Regions from separate parts of the Peribacillus sp. FSL E2-0218 genome, predicted to be linked through region 1. Evidence: riboswitches for the same ligand, from Rfam matches in the RefSeq annotation. Region 1 holds a riboswitch; each other region holds the start of a gene.
What was found. Region 1 has a riboswitch for thiamine pyrophosphate ahead of tenA (thiaminase II). Riboswitches for the same ligand answer to the same signal wherever they lie in the genome.

Region 1 (5,270 bases):
CTTTAGAAGCTCACTGGCTTTCTCTGTTCGATACGGTGTGGCGCCGACTCCCACAGGATCCAAAATGACCGGGATATTTCTGGAGTTTGCCGTCCTACCGGCTATCTCCATGGCTTCCAGGGATTTTTCATCAATCGTACCGAAATTCAGGACAAGTGCATCCGCCAACTTGACCATCGCTTCGACTTCCTTGGGACTGGATGTCATCACAGGTGATCCACCGATGGCAAGCGTGGCATTTGCACAATCGTTGACCGTAACAAAGTTGGTGATTTGGTGTACAAGTGGTTTTCTTTCTTTTACCTTTTCAAACAAGTCAGCTGCCGAAAACTTTATATTCATATGGATTCACTCCGTTCTTTTTTTGAAAATGAATGAAAATGATGGACAGGCCCATGTCCCCCTCCTATTGAAAAACTATTCCGTATCGCTTCGGAGATATACAGCTTGGCCTGCACGATCGACTCTTGCAGCGATTGTCCATTAGCCAAGTTGGATGCAATGGCGGAGGAGAGGGTACAGCCAGTCCCGTGAGTGTTTTTCGTATGGATTCTTTCTCCTTTTATCCAGTGAAAGTTCTTTCCATCATAAAAGAGGTCGTTTGGGTTTCCCTCTGCATGCCCCCCTTTAAGTAAAACGGCATTGGAACCCAATTCAATCAAGGATAAACAAGCCTTGTAAAAGTCTTGCTCCGTTCGAATCGATAAACCAGTAAGTACCTCCGCCTCCGGTACATTAGGGGTGATGAGCGTTGCAAGCGGGAGCAAGTTCGTTTTTAGGGCAGTAACGGCTTTTCCGTCCAGCAAATGGTGGCCGCTTTTGGAAATCATGACTGGGTCAAGGATGACGATGGCCGGTAAGTAGGTATTAAGAGCTTCAGCGACTGTTTCGACGATTTCTTTTGAACCAAGCATGCCGATTTTTACTGCATCGACGTGTATATCTTCGAAAACGGCAGCCATTTGATCAGTGATGATATCCGTGTCGATCGCCTGAACGGAACGAACTTCCTTTGTGTTTTGTGCAGTGACGGCCGTGATGACGGACATCCCGAAGATCCCATGTGCAGAAAATGTTTTGATATCGGCTTGTATCCCTGCGCCGCCCCCTGAGTCAGAGCCTGCGATGGTTAATGCTTTTTTCATGGAAAAACCCCTTCACATAAGTATTTTTCAATAATATTTTCAGTAAAATGAAAGCGAAAATGGCACCTGCCATTGAACTAAGCATAAAAGCTGGCATAATGCCAAAAAGAGCTGCTTTTTCCCCTAAGAGGAGTACCGCGATCGGATAACAGGCAAGCGAACCTAGAAGGCCGGTCCCCGTCACTTCCCCTAGACAGGCGAAAGTCAATCGCTTGGTTTTACGGTAAAGGAACGCAGCCAGCAGTGCACCGATCATACTGCCAGGAAAGGCGAAAAGTGATCCCGTACCAGATATATTTCTCAACAAGGAAACGAGGAAAGCTTGCGTAACCGCATAGGCAGGGCCGAGTAAAACAGCTGTCAGGACATTGGCCAGGTGCTGAATCGGAAAAGCTTTCACAAATCCTACCGGGATGAATATAAAGGAACTGGTTATAGTCGTTATGGCTGTGATCATTGCCGTCAACGTCATTTTTCTGATTGTGTTGATCATCATGTCTACGACCTACAAGGGCCAATCCTGCTCATTTTGAACCATGTCCCAGAATAAATATTCGTAGCGGGAGGTCACCAAGAAGTGCTTTTCCAGTCTCTGCAGTTCTTTTTCAGGCATCCCTTCCGTCAATTCCTCCAATAAAGCAATCAGCCACTTATGTGCTTCACCGAATTCTGGGGAGGAATAGGATTCAATCCATTTTGCATAGGGGTTGTTATCCAAATTCTTGCCATTTCGTTCTTTTAAAAGCAGACCGATTTCATAATAATCCCAGGCACAAGGGAGAAGACAGGCGATTAAATCTGCCAAAGTACCATGTTGAGCAGCATTCAGCATGTAACCCGAATAGGCAAGGGTAGTGGGAGTAGGTTCCGTATCTTCCAATTGCTGTGAAGTAATTCCGAACTCCAAGGCATAATGCCTATGGATATCCATTTCGACCTGTATCGTTTCATTCAAGATTTCCGCAAACTTTGCCATGGTTTCAACATTATGCGCTTTAATGACACCTAAAGCGAAAAGCTTGGAATAATCCATCAAATAGATATAGTCCTGCTTCAAGTAATAAGCAAACTTATGTTCAGGAAGCGTTCCGGTTCCGATAGCTTGGACAAAGGGATGTGAATGGTTCCTTTCCCAAATTTCCTTTGCGCGTGCATGAAGTCTGTCACTGAAGGTTTCTGTTTTAATATTTTTCATGTTCATCCCCCTTTATATGGAAAGATTATTTAGGGCCAATAAAAAACCCCCGTTCCTGAATAACGGAACGGGGCAGATGGATATAGCCGGAATGGGCGATCTCATCCACTTTCCTCCGCCGGTATGAGCCGGTTCAGGTTCAAAGGGTCCGGAAATTACTTCCATCTCAGTCTTGACAAGACTCCCCTAGTGGTGTGCATTGTATGTAATTACTGCCATCATATCAGAAAGCCAAGAAAATGCAACCCGCCTTTGAAAGGGAAGAGAGTGGAAAAAAGGGGAACGAGGCAATTGACTTTTGTGAATTATTGGGATAAGATAATGTTCACATCATTTATATAATTGAATTCTTATCCAGAGAGGTGGAGGGACTTGGCCCTATGAAACCTCGGCAGCAGACCCATATGGGAACTGTGCTACATCCAACAAGCGATCGCTTGGAAGATAAGAAGAGCCGTCCGGACCCTGTCAGCCTCTTCTTTAATTGAAGAGGCTTTTATTTTTGTAAAATAGTGTTTAAGGACATAATAGAAAAGGTATATATAATTTGGTGAAATTGAAACTTGTTAAGGTAGCTTAGGCTTTAAGCTGACAAGGAAAGGAGCCATTAATATGGCAGAAGTATTTAAGTGGATCGAACAGAGGAAGGCGTTGCTGATAGAAGAGCTATTGGCGAAGGGTGTATACAAAACCTCTGATGAAAGGCACCTTTATGATGCCCCTTTAAAAGTATTGGAAGATGAATATAAGATCGTTATAAATAGGTCTGATAGCGAGTCTCCTACAGAATGGATGACATAGCAAGAAGCAGGCGATCATTCAATAAAGATCATGTATATAGAAGTATAGAAGGAAGCATTCGCAGTGTACAGTGGTGAATGCTTTTTTATATGGAAAGATTGTTGTCACAAAAAATACATATTTTAAGGATATTATAGGAGTTTTGTCACATTTGACCGCTAAAATAACACATTTTTACCACTCGAAAATAGTTGATTTTAACTACGAGTTTCATTATGATGGAAAGTGTAAAAATATTGAATATATGGGAGGTGTATATAAATTGCTTTCCAAAAAGGTTACCCCTGAAAGAATAGAAGAGAAGAGACAAGAGATGATGGAGTTGGCAAATATTTTTGGTATAAACAGTCTTCTGACGATTCAAGCTAGTCAAGAATTGGATATCCTTTTAAACGCGTTAACGAAGAATAGGAAAGCTGAATATTCAGGAAATTCCTAGGTTTTCTTGAATTCGTGAATCTGGTATACACATGATGGTGGAGTTTTCCGTGTAAACAAAAAAACTATTGCTGAAAGCAATAGCTTTTGAATAATCATGCTTCTATACGTTTACCAAGGATGACCAAATCCCGTTCAACGCCATCGAGCTCGGCAACTTGCGGTAAGTGCGCCCATTCTTCAAAACCAAATTTGGAGAAAAGCTTCATGCTAGGTAAATTATGAGCAAATATGAAACCTAATAGAGTCTTCACCCCTAATTTTGGGCTTACTTCAATCGCCTGTTGAATCGAAACCTTTCCGATTCCTTTTCCCCGGAAATAATCATCGATATAGATGCTGATTTCCGCCGTAGCATTGTAGGCGGGCCTTCCATAGAAAGATTGAAAGCTCATCCATCCTGCGGTTTGTCCTTCAAAAGTAATGATATATAGCGGTCTGCTTTCTGAATTATGCTCCTCAAACCATTTAACCCTCGATTGTACAGATATCGGGTCCGTATCTGCGGTGACCATTCTGGAGGCAATTGTGGAATTGTAAATTTCCACAATTTTAGGCAAATCCGATAATTCAGCCTCTCTGAATTGTATGTACTCGTTCATCATAAACTCTCCAATCCATTCCTTTTATTAACATCCAGAAGTTCCTATTGCATAATTTGATAGTGAATTGTGGACATAACCAAATCATCTGAAAGTTTTATATTATCATACACCTTCTCCTCATTATCTGCCAATTCATTTTAATTGTTACTTATGCTCATTTTTGGGTATGTAACATATAAAATGCTTCTTAGATATAAAACAAAAGGAGAAACGAATGAAAAAATTAACTGGATTATTAATGATTGTCCTCATTATTTGTTTTGTCGTATATGAATTTCAGCAGGCTGGGGCGTCGAACCGTGTACAGCGGGTCATGGCTTTTGGCGATTCTTTAACATACGGTAAGGGAGATAAGCATGGGGAAGGCTATGTAAAAGGCTTAAGGGAAGAACTAAACAATCCTGAGTCGGATCAAAAAGTCAGCTTTTGGAATTATGGGATTAAAGGGCAGGAAACGGATGGCGTCCTCGAACAGCTCGATGATTACCGAATCCATACAAAACTCGATAAAGCGGACACTTTCATCGTCTATATCGGCACGAATGACTTCATCAATAGTAACGGCGGCGACTTGACCGAAATAAACGATCGGAAAATCGACGAGGGCAAGCGGGAATACATCAGGCATCTAAAACGGATCACGGAAACACTTTTAAAGGAAAATGATAAGGCCGATATCCTGGTAGTGGGCCTGTATAACCCGATCATTGGCAACCGAAAGATCGAAAAGCACATTCAGGATTATAACCAATCAATCAAGGATGTAGTGAAAAAGGACGAAAGGATGGTATTCATTCCCACCGATGATTTGTTTAAAAAGAAAAAGAAAGCCGATTATTTCAGTGATGAAATTCACCCCAATGAAAAAGGATATAGGCTCATCACAAATCGGATACTGGCAAGCTACGACTTCAAATGATAGCCATGGAATGTAGACAAACTCTAAACTGCCCCTTACCTGTTAAACAACGAATGAACATGTAAGAGGTATTTTACTCTCCTTTTTATCAAATCTTTTCGTTTCATAAGTACAATTATTTTACACATTACTATAGAACATGGAATAATTATGGGAGATTAATCCGG
Region 2 (5,270 bases), 820 kb from region 1:
TCAAGAATATGGAATTACCAAACAGTGGAAAGATAAAGAGAAGCCAGAGGCGAAGTACACATACATGACTGATGAAAATGGAAAACCGTTTGAAAACCCTTATTTCATTCACGATTCCTACGATTCTACGGATGTAATCAACCAATTCGATTGGGAGGCTGTAACAAATGATACGATTCATAAGGAAACAATGGAATATACAAAAGGGTTAATTGAGCTGAGAAAATCGACCAATGCGTTCCGATTGGGTTCTCGCTCTCTCGTGGATTCTAATGTAACGATGATTGCCGCACCTGAGATTGAAGAGACCGATCTGGTCCTGGCCTATAAAAGTATTTCCACAGGAAAAAAAGGAAAAGATACCTATTATGTGTTCATCAACGCCGATGAGAAACAGAGATCGCTTACACTAGATGTAGATTTAAGAAAAGGTAAGGTACTTGTCGATGATGATGAAGCGGGCCGGAAGCAAGTCAAGAAAGTATCGGGCTTGACGGTGAATAAAAACCAAATCACCATCGATCCTTTAACAACGGTCGTGATTAAGCAGAAATAAGTGAAATGAACCCAAAAAGTTAGAATAGTTAGGCAACCATGAGGGCATGAAACCGGAAATCTTCCGGACTCATGCCTTTTTATTTCACTTTAATTCACTGATGATTGTAATAATGTATGTAATTTTCCAGTTTTTCTTTGGAATGCTCCATAAAATTCTGTAAATAAAGTAATTCAGATTTTAATAAGCCGAAGAAGTTTTCCATCACAGTGATGTCGAGACAATTTCCCTTCCGAGACATACATTGTGTAATCCCGTATGTCTTCAAGGTATGTGAATTTGATTTCATCTGGTAATGCCAGACTTGATCCGAATGAAGGATGCGTGAATCTTCCAATTCCAATCGCATAAGGACCTGGTCTACCATCTGGGAGACTAAAGGTTAAATTGGACTTGATTGGATATTGCAGGCGATGATTTCTCCAATTAAATCCAGAGAATACACCAATGGATTTAGCTATCCTTTTAACCCTCTCTGTACCTTGAAAATATCTTTGTACAGCTTGTATTTAATGTTGTGGTGTGAATTTGGCCATAAAGAAACTGCACCTCCAATAGATAGACGTTTTTTTCTAACAATTGGGGTGCAGATCAGATACCTGCCTGCGTTTTTTTGAAAATTATGGTACGATTTGTTTATTAATAAGTCGGAGGGGTGGAAGATGCTTCAGGAAAATATCAACATTAAATTCATCGCGGAGAAGGCGAATGTTTCCATCGCTACCGTATCAAACGTGATCAATTCCAAGGGCAGGGTATCAGTGGAAACAGCCCTTCGTGTGAAAGAGGTCATCGACAGTTATCAATATAGCGGGAACCTGGCTGCCAAAAATCTTCGGACAAGGAAGTCCTACCTATTTGGAGTGGTCGTTTCTCTTTTACAGCCGGAAGGTAGGATTAAGAATAACCTGTTTTATTGGGAGTTGGTCTCAGGGATTGAATCAAAGGCAAGGGAAAAATCATTTGATATTGTCCTTAAGGGAATCGAATCCCCCGAAGAACTGACAACCTTTATAACTCAAAGGAACCTGGATGGACTGATTCTTGTAGGTGCGAAATCGGATTCGCCAGTTGTAGCAAAAGTGAAAGAGCTGGATCTTCCGATTGTGTTTTTGGACAGCTACTTGGATGAGTCGGCTCCTTTTCAAGTAGGGATTGATGACGCATTCGGCGGACGCGTCGCAACCGAGCATTTGTTATCACTTGGTCATCAGCGCATAGCCCTCATCACTGGGGACTTGGAGCCGGACTCTGTGAACGGACGGCGGTTTCGTGGATACCGATCTGCGCTTCAGGAAAATCGCAGCTTTGACCAAAATCTCATATTCGAATCAGACACGTCCGCTCAAGGCGGTTTTGAAGCGACTGAAAAGATAATAACAGAAACAAATGCCACTGCCATCCTTTCTTTTTCAGACGTGTCCGCCTTAGGGGTGTACAAATGCCTGAACGAAAAAGGTTGTAAAATTCCTGACGATTATTCTGTAGTAGGGTTTGATGGATCTTACTTTTCTACTTTTATGACGCCGACTTTAGCAACAGTCAAACAGGATGTAGGGGAAAAAGGTGAAAAAGCCGTAGATTTACTCTTTTTACAAATAGAAGATGCAAATCGTCTCAAACAACAATCGCGAATTTCGCTACCTGTTACATTTATGGTAGGGAGTAGCACAGCTCCTCCTAGATCAACACGCCGCTGATCTGTTGGAGGGGCCCTATCTTATCCGCTTTGATTCCTTTTCCATGAGCTCTAAAAAAAAATCAGCAATAAGGCTGGATGTTGCCATACCTCTTTATTTCATGATAATCAAGGAAATTGACAAAAACGGCCACCACCGAGGAAATGATTGATACACAGATTGATTTAAGAAGAAACTACAAAAATCGTGTCATGAAAAAATGAAGCTTTGGAAAGATGATCATATCAAAAATATTGATTAAAGTTAGATGGTGCAAATACACCCAGCAGCTAATAAAGATACTATCGCTAAACCAGCTCCAAAAATCATTGAATTAACAAAAATATCTTTAAGTGCCATAATAGTCCAAATTGACGAGTAATCCGCCAACCTTGGCAAACTAGCAATCCAACCTTATAAGGTATCGGCCAGAAAACTTTTCTAATCTGTTTGACAATTTAATTTATCGTGTTAATATAAAGGCAACTGCATGATATATACAATTTGTACCACTAGGGGTGCTTTATTGGTAAAAGCTATTTTACCTGAGAAGCTGAGATTAAAGTATGACTTTAAGACCCTTAGAACCTGATCTGGTTTATACCAGCGTAGGGAAGTGGGGGCTGGAACAATACGTTTTTGTATTATTTCAAGTAAAACCACTTTCTTACGTCAAAGAAAGTGGTTTTTTATTTGCCAAAAAAAAGGAGGTTCTTTCACGGTTCAGTCTTTAAAAAAATAAAAATTTGGAGGAAATGATGATGAAGTTTTCAGAGGAAATTCGGCAGGAAGTGGATCATATTTGGGAAGCGAGTTTTAATCACCCATTTGTTAAAGGAATAGGTGATGGTACATTACGTTTGGAATGTTTTCGTTTTTATGTTTTGCAAGATGCTTATTATTTATCACATTTTGCTAGAGTTCAAGCATTAGGGGCAGTCAAAGCTCCAGATTTACATACAACCAGCAGGCTTGCCGGCCATGCACAAGGTACATATGAAGCGGAGTTGAAGCTTCATGAGAATTTTTCTGAGAGATTAGGAATCACAAAAGAAGAAAGGGATGATTTCAAGCCTGCACCGACTGCTTATGCCTATACTTCCCATATGTATCGTGCGGCTTATTCGGGACATTTAGGAGATGTTATTGCAGCGATCCTGCCGTGTTATTGGCTGTATTATGAAATAGGTGAAAAGCTGCAGGGGTGCATACCCGATGAGCCGATTTATCAAGAATGGATAGCGGCGTACGGTGGAGAGTGGTTCCGCACCTTGGTGGAAGAACAAATTGCGAGGCTTGATGAGATTGCTGAAAAAGTAACGGATGCAGATAGAGAACGGATGAAAGAGCATTTTATCCTTAGCAGCCAGTATGAATATTCATTTTGGGAAATGGCTTACGATTTGGAAACATGGCCGGTGCATAAGGAAACACTAGAAGTGTAAAGGAGATTAATAACCATGAAAAAAGGGTTGAAATTAACGGATGTTTTAGTCACGATCGTGATTGCTGTAGCATTTGGGATCATCTATATCCTCTGGGGTTCGATTTATTATTTCGCTAAACCATTGGGGTTACATGTAGATCAACTTATTTATGGAATGTGGTTTATTGCTGGTCCCGTAGCCTTTTTAATTTTACGGAAACCGGGTGTGGCACTTCTGGCGGAGATAGCTGCAGCTTCCGGTGAATTCTTTCTAGGTTCGCCATGGGGGCTGACCGTCCTCTTATATGGGGTCGTGCAAGGGTTGTTCGCGGAGCTGGTGTTCATGGTGTTCAGATATAAAAAATTCAATATGTCAGTGGCTGTATTAGCGGCGATCGCTTCTTGTTTGGGTTCAGTCTTCATGGATTTTGCATATGGGGAAATTGGAGCGCTCTCTACCTGGAATCTATCGTTATTCATGATAGCGAGGTTCATAGGTTCCGTTTTCTTTGCCGGTGTGACTGCTTACTACTTAGTTAAGGTTTTAGAAACAACAGGGGTAACGAATCTTGTACGTCCAGTTTCTAGTAAAGATTATGCAGAGCTGGATCAAAAGTAGAGGTTGATGTGTATGGAACAAATCGTTTCTGTTGAGAAGTTAAGAATGAAATTTCCTGGTGATGAGTCCATGATCTTCAAGGATCTATCGATCTCATTTGGGAAAGGTGAAAAAGTGTTATTGTTGGGACCATCAGGATGTGGAAAGTCGACCCTTTTACAAGTGTTAAGTGGATTGATTCCGAATTCCATTGAAGTGCCGTTGAAAGCGGGAAAATTGAAGTGTCCTTCCTCATGGGGATATGTTTTTCAAGATCCTGATAGTCAGTTTTGCATGCCATTTGCCGATGAGGAAGTTGCTTTCGTTCTCGAGAATCTTTCCGTCCCTAAGCAAGAAATGAAAGAGAAGATCCAACATCACCTTCATCAAGTTGGATTGAACTTAAGAGCTATTCATACAAGTATTGATACATTATCAGGCGGCATGAAACAGCGTCTGGCAATCGCTTCAGTACTGGCCCTTGAACCAGAAGTTCTGTTTTTAGATGAACCGACTGCCATGCTCGATCCGGAAGGAACAAAAGAAATGTGGGAATTATTGAAGGAAGTCGGTAGAGGTAAAACGGTTATTGTAGTGGAACATAAAACTGACCATGTTTTAGAATTCATTGATCGAATCGTGCTTTTTAATGATGAAGGTCAAATTATTGCTGATGGCCCAAAAGACACCATTCTTTCACGGTATAAAAATGAAATGAAAGAACATGGGATATGGTTCCCTGGTGTTTGGGATGAGTATGTTAAGAATCATGCACCTGTTCGTAAACAACCACTCACGGATGATGTTCCTCTTATGCAAGTCCGAGATTTTAGCGGTTTTCGGAATAAAGAAGAGAAAATCAAGGTTGATGAGCTCGAGGTCACTTCAGGGGAATGGATTGTAATCAGGGGAGAAAATGGAGCGGGTAAGAGTACTCTTTTGCATGCACTGATGCAATTCATTAAAACGAGTGGTATCTATGATTTAATGGGGACCTCCATTAAAAGAGTG
Region 3 (5,270 bases), 2.2 Mb from region 1:
AGGTCGCCGAGATTTTGAGGCCGGAGAAAATGGACGGAATCGAGTGGGGAAGTTCGAGCTTCCAAAACAACTGTCTGTTTCCCGCTCCCATCATCTTAAAATAATGCTTGAGTTCATACGGTGTCTGGCGCAGGCCATCCAATGAGGCAACGGCAACCGGAAAAAAGCATACAAGCGAAATGACGATGAGCTTAGGCAGCATCCCAAAGCCAAACCAGATCACTAAAAGCGGTGCCAGCACGATGATGGGAATATTCTGTGACAAAATGAGCAAGGGATAGACGGCATCTTTCACACCTGAAAACAGATGTAAGGCCGCAGCAATCAATAAGCCGATACAGCTTCCAATTAAAAAACCGGATATCGCAAGCTCGGTCGTTGATAATAGGTGTCCCAATAGATTATGAAAAGACTCGATTCCTTCAATGAAAATGGCAGATGGAGCAGGAAGCAGCCATTTTTCGATTTTCAATATCGCTGTCGCTGACTCCCATGCGATCAGCAGCAATACTAAAAGAAAGAAGGGAGCCCCCTTCTTCCAAATCCTTCTTCCGATCATGCCCGATACTTCTCCGTCAACGTATCCATCGTGATCCCGCTCGGCTGATATAATATTTTGACTTGGGAAATGACATTCGGCGAACCTAGTTCAATCATTCTTTGATTCATTTTTTCTATCACCGCAAATAGCTGGGAAAGCTCGCCCTCCATGGTTGTTTCCAGGGGGTGAACCTCGTATTTGACACCTGATTCATCTATGATCTTGATTGCTTCATCGACTAAAGGAATGACATTTTCACCTTTAGGAATAATTTGTATACTGATTAAAGAACTGGCCATTTTTTTTCCTCCTAATTAGGTAAAAATTCGTTGGTAAACGCCTCTTCAGGTTTAAAATCACCTTCAAGAAGCTTATTTTCTCTCATCCAATCACTGTAATTCTTCCATATATCAAGCTTTTGTTCACCCCAGCGCGGAGCATCATCCTGATATTTATCCGCAAGCCACGCCTGGCTCTTCCTCACTAGTTTGGCATCCAGGTCCGGAGCGGCCTTCATTAAAATGTCCGCTGCCGCATCGGGATCATCAATCGCAAACTGATACCCTTCAGAAGCTGCATGAACGAATGCCTTAACCGTTTCTGGATCTTCTTTGATCAGCTTTTCGTTCGTTGTCAGAACAGGCGTATAGTAATCGAGCTTATCCGAGTAATCGGTCAAGTAAATCATATTCAGCTTTTCATTTCTCAGCTCGGCCTCGACACCTGTCCACCCATAATAAATCCAGGCGAAGTCTACATCCCTTTTAACTGAGGTGAAAAAATCAGCATCCCCTGTATTGACGATATCGACTTTATTTACATCCGCATTTACTTTTTTCATGAGCGAATCCATGATGGCCTTTTCTACCGGTGACCCCCAGCCACCATATGTTTTCCCTTCAAAATCCTTAGGGGATTTAATGTTTTTATCCGCTGGAGATGCGAATCCAGAGGTATTATGCTGGATGACTGCAGCCAGTGAAACGATCGGCACACCTTGGACGCGGGCCTGGGTAATGCCTTCCTGGTAGCTTACGCCAAATTCTGATTTCCCGGAGGCCACCAGCTTATCCGCACCGGCTTCACCTGGCATGATGATATCGACATCCAATCCTTGTTCTTTAAAATACCCCTTTTCCTTGGCTACATACAATCCTGTATGGTTTGTATTCGGTGTCCAATCGAGAACGACCGATACTTTTTTCATTCCTTCATTATCTTCCTTTTTTGTTGCTTCATCTTTTTCGTTCGTTCCGCCGGCGCCACATCCAGCTAAAAGGAACAACGAAGTCAGCAATGGCAAAAATTTATTCAAGCGGGTATCCTCCTACTCATCGTATAAGATCCACATGCAGGAATATTAAGGGCGCCAGGTGCATTTTGCCAATCATAAAACAAAAAACGCCCGAAGATGAATTCGGACGTTAACATACAAAACGGAAAATCTGTCATAATATGTTCCCTCCGCTGGCACCATCCAGATCAGGTTCAAAGAGTCAGCATCTAAAGGACGCAATCTCAGCCAGCATTACTGGCTCCCCTACATTTCTCGCACATATGGACTTTTCTCTATCATTATATCAATTCATCGCGAAAAGGGAAAACTAATTTGCTTCCGTTAAAAAATCCCCTACACCTGCCATCCGAAACACGCTTCATTACCGGCACTTTTCCTCCTTCACATAATCACTTCCATGCGGATAATCATATAATGACCATGACCTGCAGACATTTCCATGTACCAGATTCATAACTCATAAGCAAAAGGTGGATATGATCATGATCAAGATTAATCACAAATGGTTAGATATCAGTCAACTCCAGCCAGGTATACCATCTGCCAAGGCGCTGGAACTGCTACAATTGCTGGCGGGATATGCGACCGTTTTTGAATACCGGAACTTGGAGGAACTTAATTTCGACATTCAATTGAGGCTTCGAGTCATGGAGGCAGCCATTTCATTAGATAAAAGCGGTGCAGAATTTGCTACACTCGATGAATCGGAAACAAATCAACGATATTGGCACCTCGCAAAGGATGGCACCTTCACCCTCCAGCCAGGAATTCCCCCCCATGTTGCCATTGCAGATATTTTCCAAAGTGGAACGCTATATGCTTTCGAATGCGGGACAGCAATAGTCGTCACGTTCTTAATGGGGATCATGGATGTAATCGGCCCGCGGAAGTTTGACTATCTTTTTTCAGACCTCGTGCTATATGACTGGCATCCCCCAACGAATATGATCCTGCTCGTTCACCGCGGCACCGATTATTTACCAGGGGACTGCGTGTATTTCAAAAACCCGGAACATGATGAAAAAACGCCTGAATGGCAAGGGGAAAATGCGATATTATTAGGGAAAAATCTCTTTTTTGGCCACGGGATCGGCATTACCAATTCTAAAGGAATCATTGATGAGTTAAACGATAATAGAAAATCGAATGCAACCATATCGGCCTACCTGACAGACCATATCGTTAGCCTTGACAGTTCCTATTATTTTGACACGGTCCAACCCTATCCCATCCGCAAAGAACAGGTCCCCCGACTCGAGAGCCTCCCTGATTTGATCGTTTCTGAAATAGGTTCGACGTTTCACCTATCCTGATGCATGGCCCTGCATAAAAAAATGCTTGGAGGAAAAGCTCCGCCAAGCATCTTTTTCATTCATGCACCCATATTCCTCTTGCCTTTGAACCTGCGGGCGCTTGCCTGCCCCCATTTCGTGATGGAGAGCGTATAAACGGCCAAAGCTGACCATATGAACAAAAAGGCTAAAAGATGTGCTTTCGTAAAACTTTCATGATAGACGAATACACCGATCAGTAAAGATAAGGTCGGAGCGATATATTGAAAAATGCCAAGCATCGAAAGCGGGATCTTTTCTGCTCCTTTTGCAAAATATAAAAGAGGTAGCGCCGTGACGATCCCGCCGCCAACCAACAGCAAGCCTGTGCTCCCCGCTGTAAAGAATTTCATGTCTGCCTGGGCCGATAAGTATATCAGGTAACCAAGGGCGAGGGGCGTCACCATCATCGTTTCTAGCGTCAGCCCGATCGCCGATTCGGCCTTGATCATTTTTTTCGCCAATCCATACAATCCAAAGGTCATCGCCAAGACAAGGGAGACCCAGGGAATGGTGCCAAAATGAATCCCAAGGATCAAAACACCGATTCCGGCAAGCGCGAACGACATGATTTGCGCTCCGCTCAATTTTTCCTTTAAGACGATCACGCCCAAGAGGACGCTGACTAGCGGATTGATATAATAGCCAAGGCTGGTGTCGAGAATCCGGCCGGAGTTAACGGCCCAGATGAATACTCCCCAGTTAGCTGTAACGAGCAGTGACGCTGTAAGTAAAGCTATAAAGAGTTTAGGGTTACGAACTATATTCTTGACATAGTCAAGAAACGCTTGCCATTTTTTCATGAACATCAATAATACCAGCATGAAGACGAAAGACCATAATACCCTTTGCGCCAGTATCTCTGTTGCACCGACCCCCTGGAGGAATTTCCAGTACACCGGAACAATTCCCCACATCATATAAGAAAGAGCGGCATAGATCGCTCCTTCTTTTTGTTCATTCACTTTCATAACCTGCCTTCTTTCCATTCATTCCTTGATCTTTTAAAACCATCTACCTATTCTGCATTCCGATGACTCGTTTTGCAACTGTTATTTTCATCATACATGATCCTGCCATCAATGACCGTCATGACCGCTTGAGCTGTTAGGAGATCATCAGGCTTCACTGCAAAGACATCCAAATCAAATACGGTAAAGTCGGCATCATACCCTTTGAAGATCATACCGCGCCGCTTTCCCTGGCCTATAGCCGCGGCACTCCCTTTCGTATATAGAGAAAATGCCTCAAAAACGGTAAGCCTTTCAGCCAAGCCATACCCCGCATCATCACCATCGATTTTCGCTCTCGTGACAGCAGCATGGATCCCCAAAATTGGATTCAGTGGCTCGATCGGTGCATCTGAACCGCCCGCACAAGTGATTCCCATATTCAAATAGGTTTTCCAGGCGTATGAGGATGCCAATAGCTTTGCCGGAACCTTTTCTTCCACCCAAGGAAAATCGGACGGTACGAAACCGGGCTGGATATCAAAGATCACCGGCAGTTTGACTGCCCGCTCCAGCAGCTCCGGCCGGACGATCTGGGCATGGATGAGCCGATCATGCAGTCCGTCTTTCGGAGGCAGAGCTTCAATGGCATTCAATACATATTCAAACGCGAGATCGCCAATGGCATGGGCCGCGATCGGCATGTCTGCCTGCCTTGCTTTTTGCACCCAATGGCGAAGCTCTGCTTCCGTGAATATCGCTACGCCATTCGTACCGCTTTGATCTGCATACGGCTCGCTCAGCAAGGCTGTATGCCCCCCTAAGGAGCCATCGGTGAATATTTTCATGCTATCGAACTTGATATATTGCGTTCCCTCTTGATAACGGCCTCCTGCTGCCAGCATATCTTCAAGGGCCTCATGATGTACGAGCAAATTGGCTCGAAAGGCCATCCCCTTATCCTCGATGACCGATTTAAACGCCTCGTAAGTCGGCACGAAGCCATTGTAATAATGGAGGTCCTCCGTATGGCCTCCCGTCAGTCCAAGCTTATGCGCATCTTGTATCGCCTCTGAAAGCGCAGCTTCGATATAGTCCTGGTCAATGCCGGGAAGGCTGTCCAAAATCAGGTTCTGTGCCTGGCTTTCCTT
Region 4 (5,270 bases), 600 kb from region 1:
TCTATGGCAGCTTTGGCATTGATCAAAGCATCGAGATCTATGATGAAGTGCTGGCCGTCATTCCATTCGATGAGATAATCGGCAAGGAAAATTGGAATGAGATAGTGGATGCCTCAATCACAGAGAATAAGCTTAAGGAACAGCTCGGAAAAGCCCTAAATGATTATCAATTCAGTGATTTAAGCGGAAAATATAAATTCAGGAAAAGATGTACGATCACCGAGCTTCAATTCATAGATTGATAGATCAATGGAGAAGGCAAATGCTTTCTCTTTTTTCCTTCTCTTGATAAATTTTCTCCTTTGTTAGATAAAGTGACGGAAAGGGTAGTAAAGCAGAGAAGTCCACGGCAATATCATCAAGTCTTGCTTGGTCGAGAAATGATAGCGGGACACTTTACAGGGAATATAGAGGCAATGCATTTGTCTTGGTTATATAAAATACATACTGAATCAATCAATAAAAGAATTTGCATGATGAAGAGGAGTACATATGAAAATTGGGTTGGTAAGGCATTTTAAGGTGGCACATGAATTCCCGACCGGGAGATCCGTGTCGGCGGATGACATGAAGCAGTGGTTCATCGACTATGATGCTGCGGATATCATTTATGGATCGACTTCATTAGGTCAGGCGGAGTGGGAGGAATGCTATTGCAGCGATATGCCGAGAGCGGTCAAGACAGCGGAACATATTTTCCCTGGCACGATTCATTTTATGGAAGAACTGCGGGAAATCCCTTCCCCACCCCTAAAAGGGGAGTTGAAGCTGCCGTTCATCCTTTGGGCCATTTGGATTCGCTGCTGCTCTGTCATGAACAAGCAAACGAGAGCGGAAATAAAGCGTGCAAAGCGGAGGATCAATAAAGCATTGGACGAGATCTTTGCGAAGGGGGAAAGGGATGTCTTGATCGTGAGTCATGCCGCACTTATGGTCTTTTTAAGGAAAGAGTTGATAAGACGGGGGTTCGGCGGTCCCCAATTCAAGCTTGCCAGCAATGGAAGGCTGTATGTTTTCGAAAGGTGATGAATGAGCATTTAAGCTTCTCAACCAGGAAAGCAGAAAGTTACTGTCATTTTCCGAATAATTATTCATTTCCCCATGATTGTAGTTTATGATTGTACTAATGTAATTTTAGCGAATTCCATAATGGGGAAAGAGGTCGGATATTTTGATTAAGGCAGTTTTTTTTGATTTGGATGATACATTACTATGGGATCAGAAAAGCGTGAAAGAGGCTTTTGTTGCCACATGCGAAGCGGCTAGGGAGAAATATGATTTAAATGTCGGCGAGCTTGAAGACGCGGTGCGAAAGGAAGCGCGTGAGCTTTACTCTTCTTACGATACATATGCATTTACACAAATGATCGGAATCAACCCTTTTGAAGGACTGTGGGGAAATTTTAACGATGATCATGAGCAATTCCGGAAGATGGCGGAGATTGTACCGGCTTATCGCAGTGAAGCTTGGACGAGGGGCTTGAAGTCATTAGGTATCGATGACCCTGAATTCGGCCTTGAACTGGCAGAACGTTTTCCAGCGGAAAGGCGTAAAAAACCGTTTATCTACGAAGAGTCCTTCCAAGTTCTGGATGAATTGAAGGGGAAGTACAAATTACTTTTGCTGACGAATGGTTCACCAGAACTGCAGAATACCAAACTTGAAATCACACCGGAACTGGTCCCTTATTTTGATCGAATCGTCATCTCAGGAGCGTTTGGCCGCGGTAAACCGGATGCGTCCATTTTTGAGCATGCTTTGAAAATCATGGAGCTGGATAAAGATGAAGTATTGATGGTCGGCGATAATTTGATGACGGACATCCTCGGGGCATCGAGAGTGGGTATAAAGTCGGTCTGGATAAATCGCGAGGATAAGGAACGGACTGAGGTGGTTCCAACCTATGAAATCAAGCATTTGAAGGAGATCTTCCCTATTCTTGAGAGCCTGGAAGATTAAGTCATTGATCTCGATTGCTTAATGATTCAGGGAGCGGATGATAGAAATATTAGGACTTTAAAATGATTTACAGAATGAAACGGGTGAGATATAGTTACCCTGTGTTCGATTATATTGTTCAGACTAGGGGTGTCCAATAAACGTTGGGCTGAGAGAGAAGCGCGTAAAGCTTCTTAACCCTCAGGACCTGATCTGGTTCATACCAGCGTGGGGAAGTTAGAATCTACTAAGCAATGACGATACATGGGGTCATTTCTGTAGTCATACTAACGTCAGCCAGGTCTTGAATCGGAGATCTGGCTTTTTCGTGCGAAAATGAATTGGATTTTGTCCTTTTTAAATCAATTAAAAAGGAGAAATGAAATCATGATGGGTAATTCAGTAAACGACTTGAACGTTTCGATTATGTCCAGTTTTGCAGGAAGTAAAAAAGTGTATGTAGAGGGATCCAGACCGGATATTAAAGTACCAATGCGTGAAATTACGCTAAGTCCGACTACCGGGACCTTCGGTGAGGAGGGAAATCCGCCTTTACGGGTGTATGACACGAGCGGTCCCTATACGGATACGGCATATCCGGTGGATATTCATAAAGGCCTCGACCCGATCAGACGCAGCTGGGTCCTGGAGCGTGAAGACGTCGAGGCCTATGATGGACGGGAAATAAAACCCGAGGATAATGGATACAAAAAAACAGGGTCACAATCCAATGCCGATATCTTTCCAGGATTGAAACGGAATCCGTTACGGGCGAAGGTGGGGAAAAATATTACCCAGCTCCATTATGCACGCAAAGGCCTCATTACACCTGAAATGGAGTTCATCGCGATTAGGGAAAATGTCGACCCCGAGTTCGTGAGAGAAGAGGTAGCGAGCGGAAGGGCGATCATTCCTGCAAATATTAACCACCCTGAAAGCGAGCCGATGATCATCGGACGTAATTTTCACGTGAAAATAAATGCCAATATTGGAAACTCGGCCGTCAGCTCATCGATTGAAGCCGAGGTGGAGAAAATGACTTGGGCGACCAGGTGGGGAGCAGACAACATCATGGACCTTTCCACAGGGAAGAATATCCATACGACACGGGAATGGATCATCAGGAATTCGCCGGTGCCAGTTGGAACGGTCCCGATCTATCAAGCGTTGGAAAAAGTGAATGGAATTGCAGAAGACTTAAATTGGGAGGTCTTTCGGGACACGTTAATCGAGCAGGCTGAGCAGGGAGTCGATTACTTCACCATACATGCTGGTGTGCTTTTGCGGTATATCCCCCTAACGGCAAAGCGGGTAACGGGGATCGTATCCAGAGGCGGGTCGATCATGGCTCGATGGTGCCTGGCCCATCACAAAGAAAGCTTTCTCTATACTCATTTTGAAGAGATTTGTAAAATCATGAAGGCATATGATATCTCATTCTCATTGGGAGACGGGCTTCGTCCCGGATCGATTGCAGATGCGAACGATGAAGCACAATTTGCAGAATTGGAAACATTGGGGGAATTGACGAAGATCGCTTGGAAGCATGATGTTCAAGTCATGGTGGAAGGTCCTGGACATGTGCCGATGCATTTGATCAAGGAAAACATGGATAAGCAGCTGGAAGTGTGTCAAGAAGCCCCGTTCTATACTTTAGGGCCTTTGACAACAGACATAGCTCCTGGCTACGATCACATTACATCGGCGATTGGTGCTGCAATGATTGGCTGGTTTGGAACGGCCATGCTCTGTTACGTAACACCTAAAGAGCATCTGGGCCTTCCGAACAAGGAAGATGTTCGAGTCGGTGTCATTACTTACAAAATTGCCGCCCACGCAGCTGACCTTGCAAAGGGCCATCCGCATGCACGAAAACGTGACGATGCCCTCTCCAAGGCTAGGTTCGAATTTCGGTGGAGAGATCAATTCAACCTTTCCCTCGATCCCGAAAGAGCTGTCGAATACCATGATGAAACTCTGCCGGCTGAAGGTGCCAAAACGGCACACTTCTGCTCCATGTGCGGACCTAAATTCTGCAGTATGAGAATTTCTCAGGACATACGTGATTTAGCGAAAGAAAAGGGGCTCGGTTTTGAAACCGTAATTGGCGAAGGACTAAAAGAAAAAGCGAATGAGTTCAGGAAAACGGATGGAACCATCTATCAATGATTGGTGAGAGGCAGAATTCGCTGAATCGGGTCATCCAAATAAAAGGTGAAATGAAAGTACTGGAAGCAAAATTGGAGCAACTGAAGAAAGAGCTGAACATGCTTCGGGAAAATTGCACGCATGAATTTGAAAAAAAAGACTATATACAAAAATGCATAAAATGTCACTTAATCGAAAGTCTGCATTGGTAGAGATTATTCATTGGGAAAGGAAAAGGGATAGGACCAGTCCTATCCCTATCTTTATTATTGTTTCATCTGATTGATTTCCTGGATGCACTCCTGGACGAGGGTCACTGCCTGACTCATGGTCGCACCTCCGCCGAATGCCGCTGTAACACCAACGGCTTCAAGGATTTCCTGTTCCGAACAGCCTTGATCCAGGCACCCTTTAGTATGATAGATGATGCAGTATTCATCTTGTGAGTACAAACTGATTCCCAATGCGATAAGCTGTTTTTCCTTTTTGGTCAATTGACCTTCTTTAAAGCACTCTTCCGTAAAGGAATTGAATTTCTCGGCAAGGTCGGGCATTTTCTCCGTAAAGGCACCAATTCCAGCCTTATAATCATGAAGAGCATTTTCAGTAGAATTCTTTGCTTCAAATTCCATTTTCCATTCAGCTCCATCCTAAGTTTAATTCATCAAAAATTAGTATGAGCCAAATGGAGCCTGATTAATCAAGAAACATCGGAGTTTATTATTGATCTTTTTGTCGCTAAATGGCAATTGATTCCTTCGGACGGGCAGCTTTGAACCATTGGCAGCAAAGGATGCAGATAAGCACAAGGTCAACGGCATCACCTGCATAGTACATTAACATTCCGCCACTCTCTGCCTGTTCCTTCATGACTCCGCTAGGTGGATGGGCATATATGTATTTAGAAAGGATATCATGTCCGGCCAATGAAAGGGCAAACACGATCATCCGGAACTTGAAGGTGAGCGGGTGCGGTGCCGGATCGATGTAAATCATGGAGGCAGTGAATAAATAGCCCGCTGCGAATACATGGAAATGCACCAATGCGTGCAGCGTGATATTGTGCTGCATCGCCCCATACAGGCCAGTCGTATAGAGGATCCATAGCCCGCCAATATTGAGAATGGACGCAGAGATGGGGTGGCTTATAATCCGCAATGGCCAGCTTTTCAACAATCTAGAT

Region 2: another riboswitch for thiamine pyrophosphate. It lies ahead of tenA (thiaminase II); the one in region 1 lies ahead of tenA (thiaminase II).
Region 3: another riboswitch for thiamine pyrophosphate. It lies ahead of MHI53_RS17770 (ABC transporter substrate-binding protein); the one in region 1 lies ahead of tenA (thiaminase II).
Region 4: another riboswitch for thiamine pyrophosphate. It lies ahead of thiC (phosphomethylpyrimidine synthase ThiC); the one in region 1 lies ahead of tenA (thiaminase II).

Annotation. Positions count from the first base shown of each region.
Region 1 is NZ_CP150304.1:1,442,694-1,447,963, forward strand. Features, by position in the region: gene thiM (hydroxyethylthiazole kinase) at 1-342, opposite strand, end outside; gene thiD (bifunctional hydroxymethylpyrimidine kinase/phosphomethylpyrimidine kinase) at 339-1,145, opposite strand; gene thiW (energy coupling factor transporter S component ThiW) at 1,114-1,638, opposite strand; gene tenA (thiaminase II) at 1,651-2,340, opposite strand; TPP riboswitch at 2,434-2,538, opposite strand; SAM riboswitch class I at 2,688-2,791, shown strand; gene MHI53_RS06925 (Fur-regulated basic protein FbpA) at 2,953-3,141, shown strand; gene MHI53_RS06930 (aspartyl-phosphate phosphatase Spo0E family protein) at 3,293-3,580, shown strand; gene MHI53_RS06935 (GNAT family N-acetyltransferase) at 3,675-4,181, opposite strand; gene MHI53_RS06940 (GDSL-type esterase/lipase family protein) at 4,399-5,103, shown strand.
Region 2 is NZ_CP150304.1:2,264,439-2,269,708, forward strand. Features, by position in the region: gene MHI53_RS10955 (pullulanase) at 1-556, shown strand, start outside; gene MHI53_RS10960 (LacI family DNA-binding transcriptional regulator) at 1,219-2,256, shown strand; TPP riboswitch at 2,740-2,867, shown strand; gene tenA (thiaminase II) at 2,997-3,680, shown strand; gene MHI53_RS10970 (ECF transporter S component) at 3,696-4,280, shown strand; gene MHI53_RS10975 (ATP-binding cassette domain-containing protein) at 4,293-5,270, shown strand, end outside.
Region 3 is NZ_CP150304.1:3,688,748-3,694,017, forward strand. Features, by position in the region: gene MHI53_RS17760 (ABC transporter permease) at 1-559, opposite strand, end outside; gene MHI53_RS17765 (thiamine-binding protein) at 556-840, opposite strand; gene MHI53_RS17770 (ABC transporter substrate-binding protein) at 852-1,856, opposite strand; TPP riboswitch at 1,984-2,093, opposite strand; gene MHI53_RS17775 (protein-glutamine gamma-glutamyltransferase) at 2,321-3,151, shown strand; gene rarD (EamA family transporter RarD) at 3,211-4,140, opposite strand; gene MHI53_RS17785 (amidohydrolase) at 4,188-5,270, opposite strand, start outside.
Region 4 is NZ_CP150304.1:845,417-850,686, forward strand. Features, by position in the region: gene MHI53_RS04090 (hypothetical protein) at 1-242, shown strand, start outside; gene MHI53_RS04095 (histidine phosphatase family protein) at 493-1,026, shown strand; gene MHI53_RS04100 (HAD family hydrolase) at 1,172-1,960, shown strand; TPP riboswitch at 2,076-2,191, shown strand; gene thiC (phosphomethylpyrimidine synthase ThiC) at 2,327-4,108, shown strand; gene MHI53_RS04110 (carboxymuconolactone decarboxylase family protein) at 4,354-4,719, opposite strand; gene MHI53_RS04115 (cytochrome c oxidase assembly protein) at 4,826-5,270, opposite strand, start outside.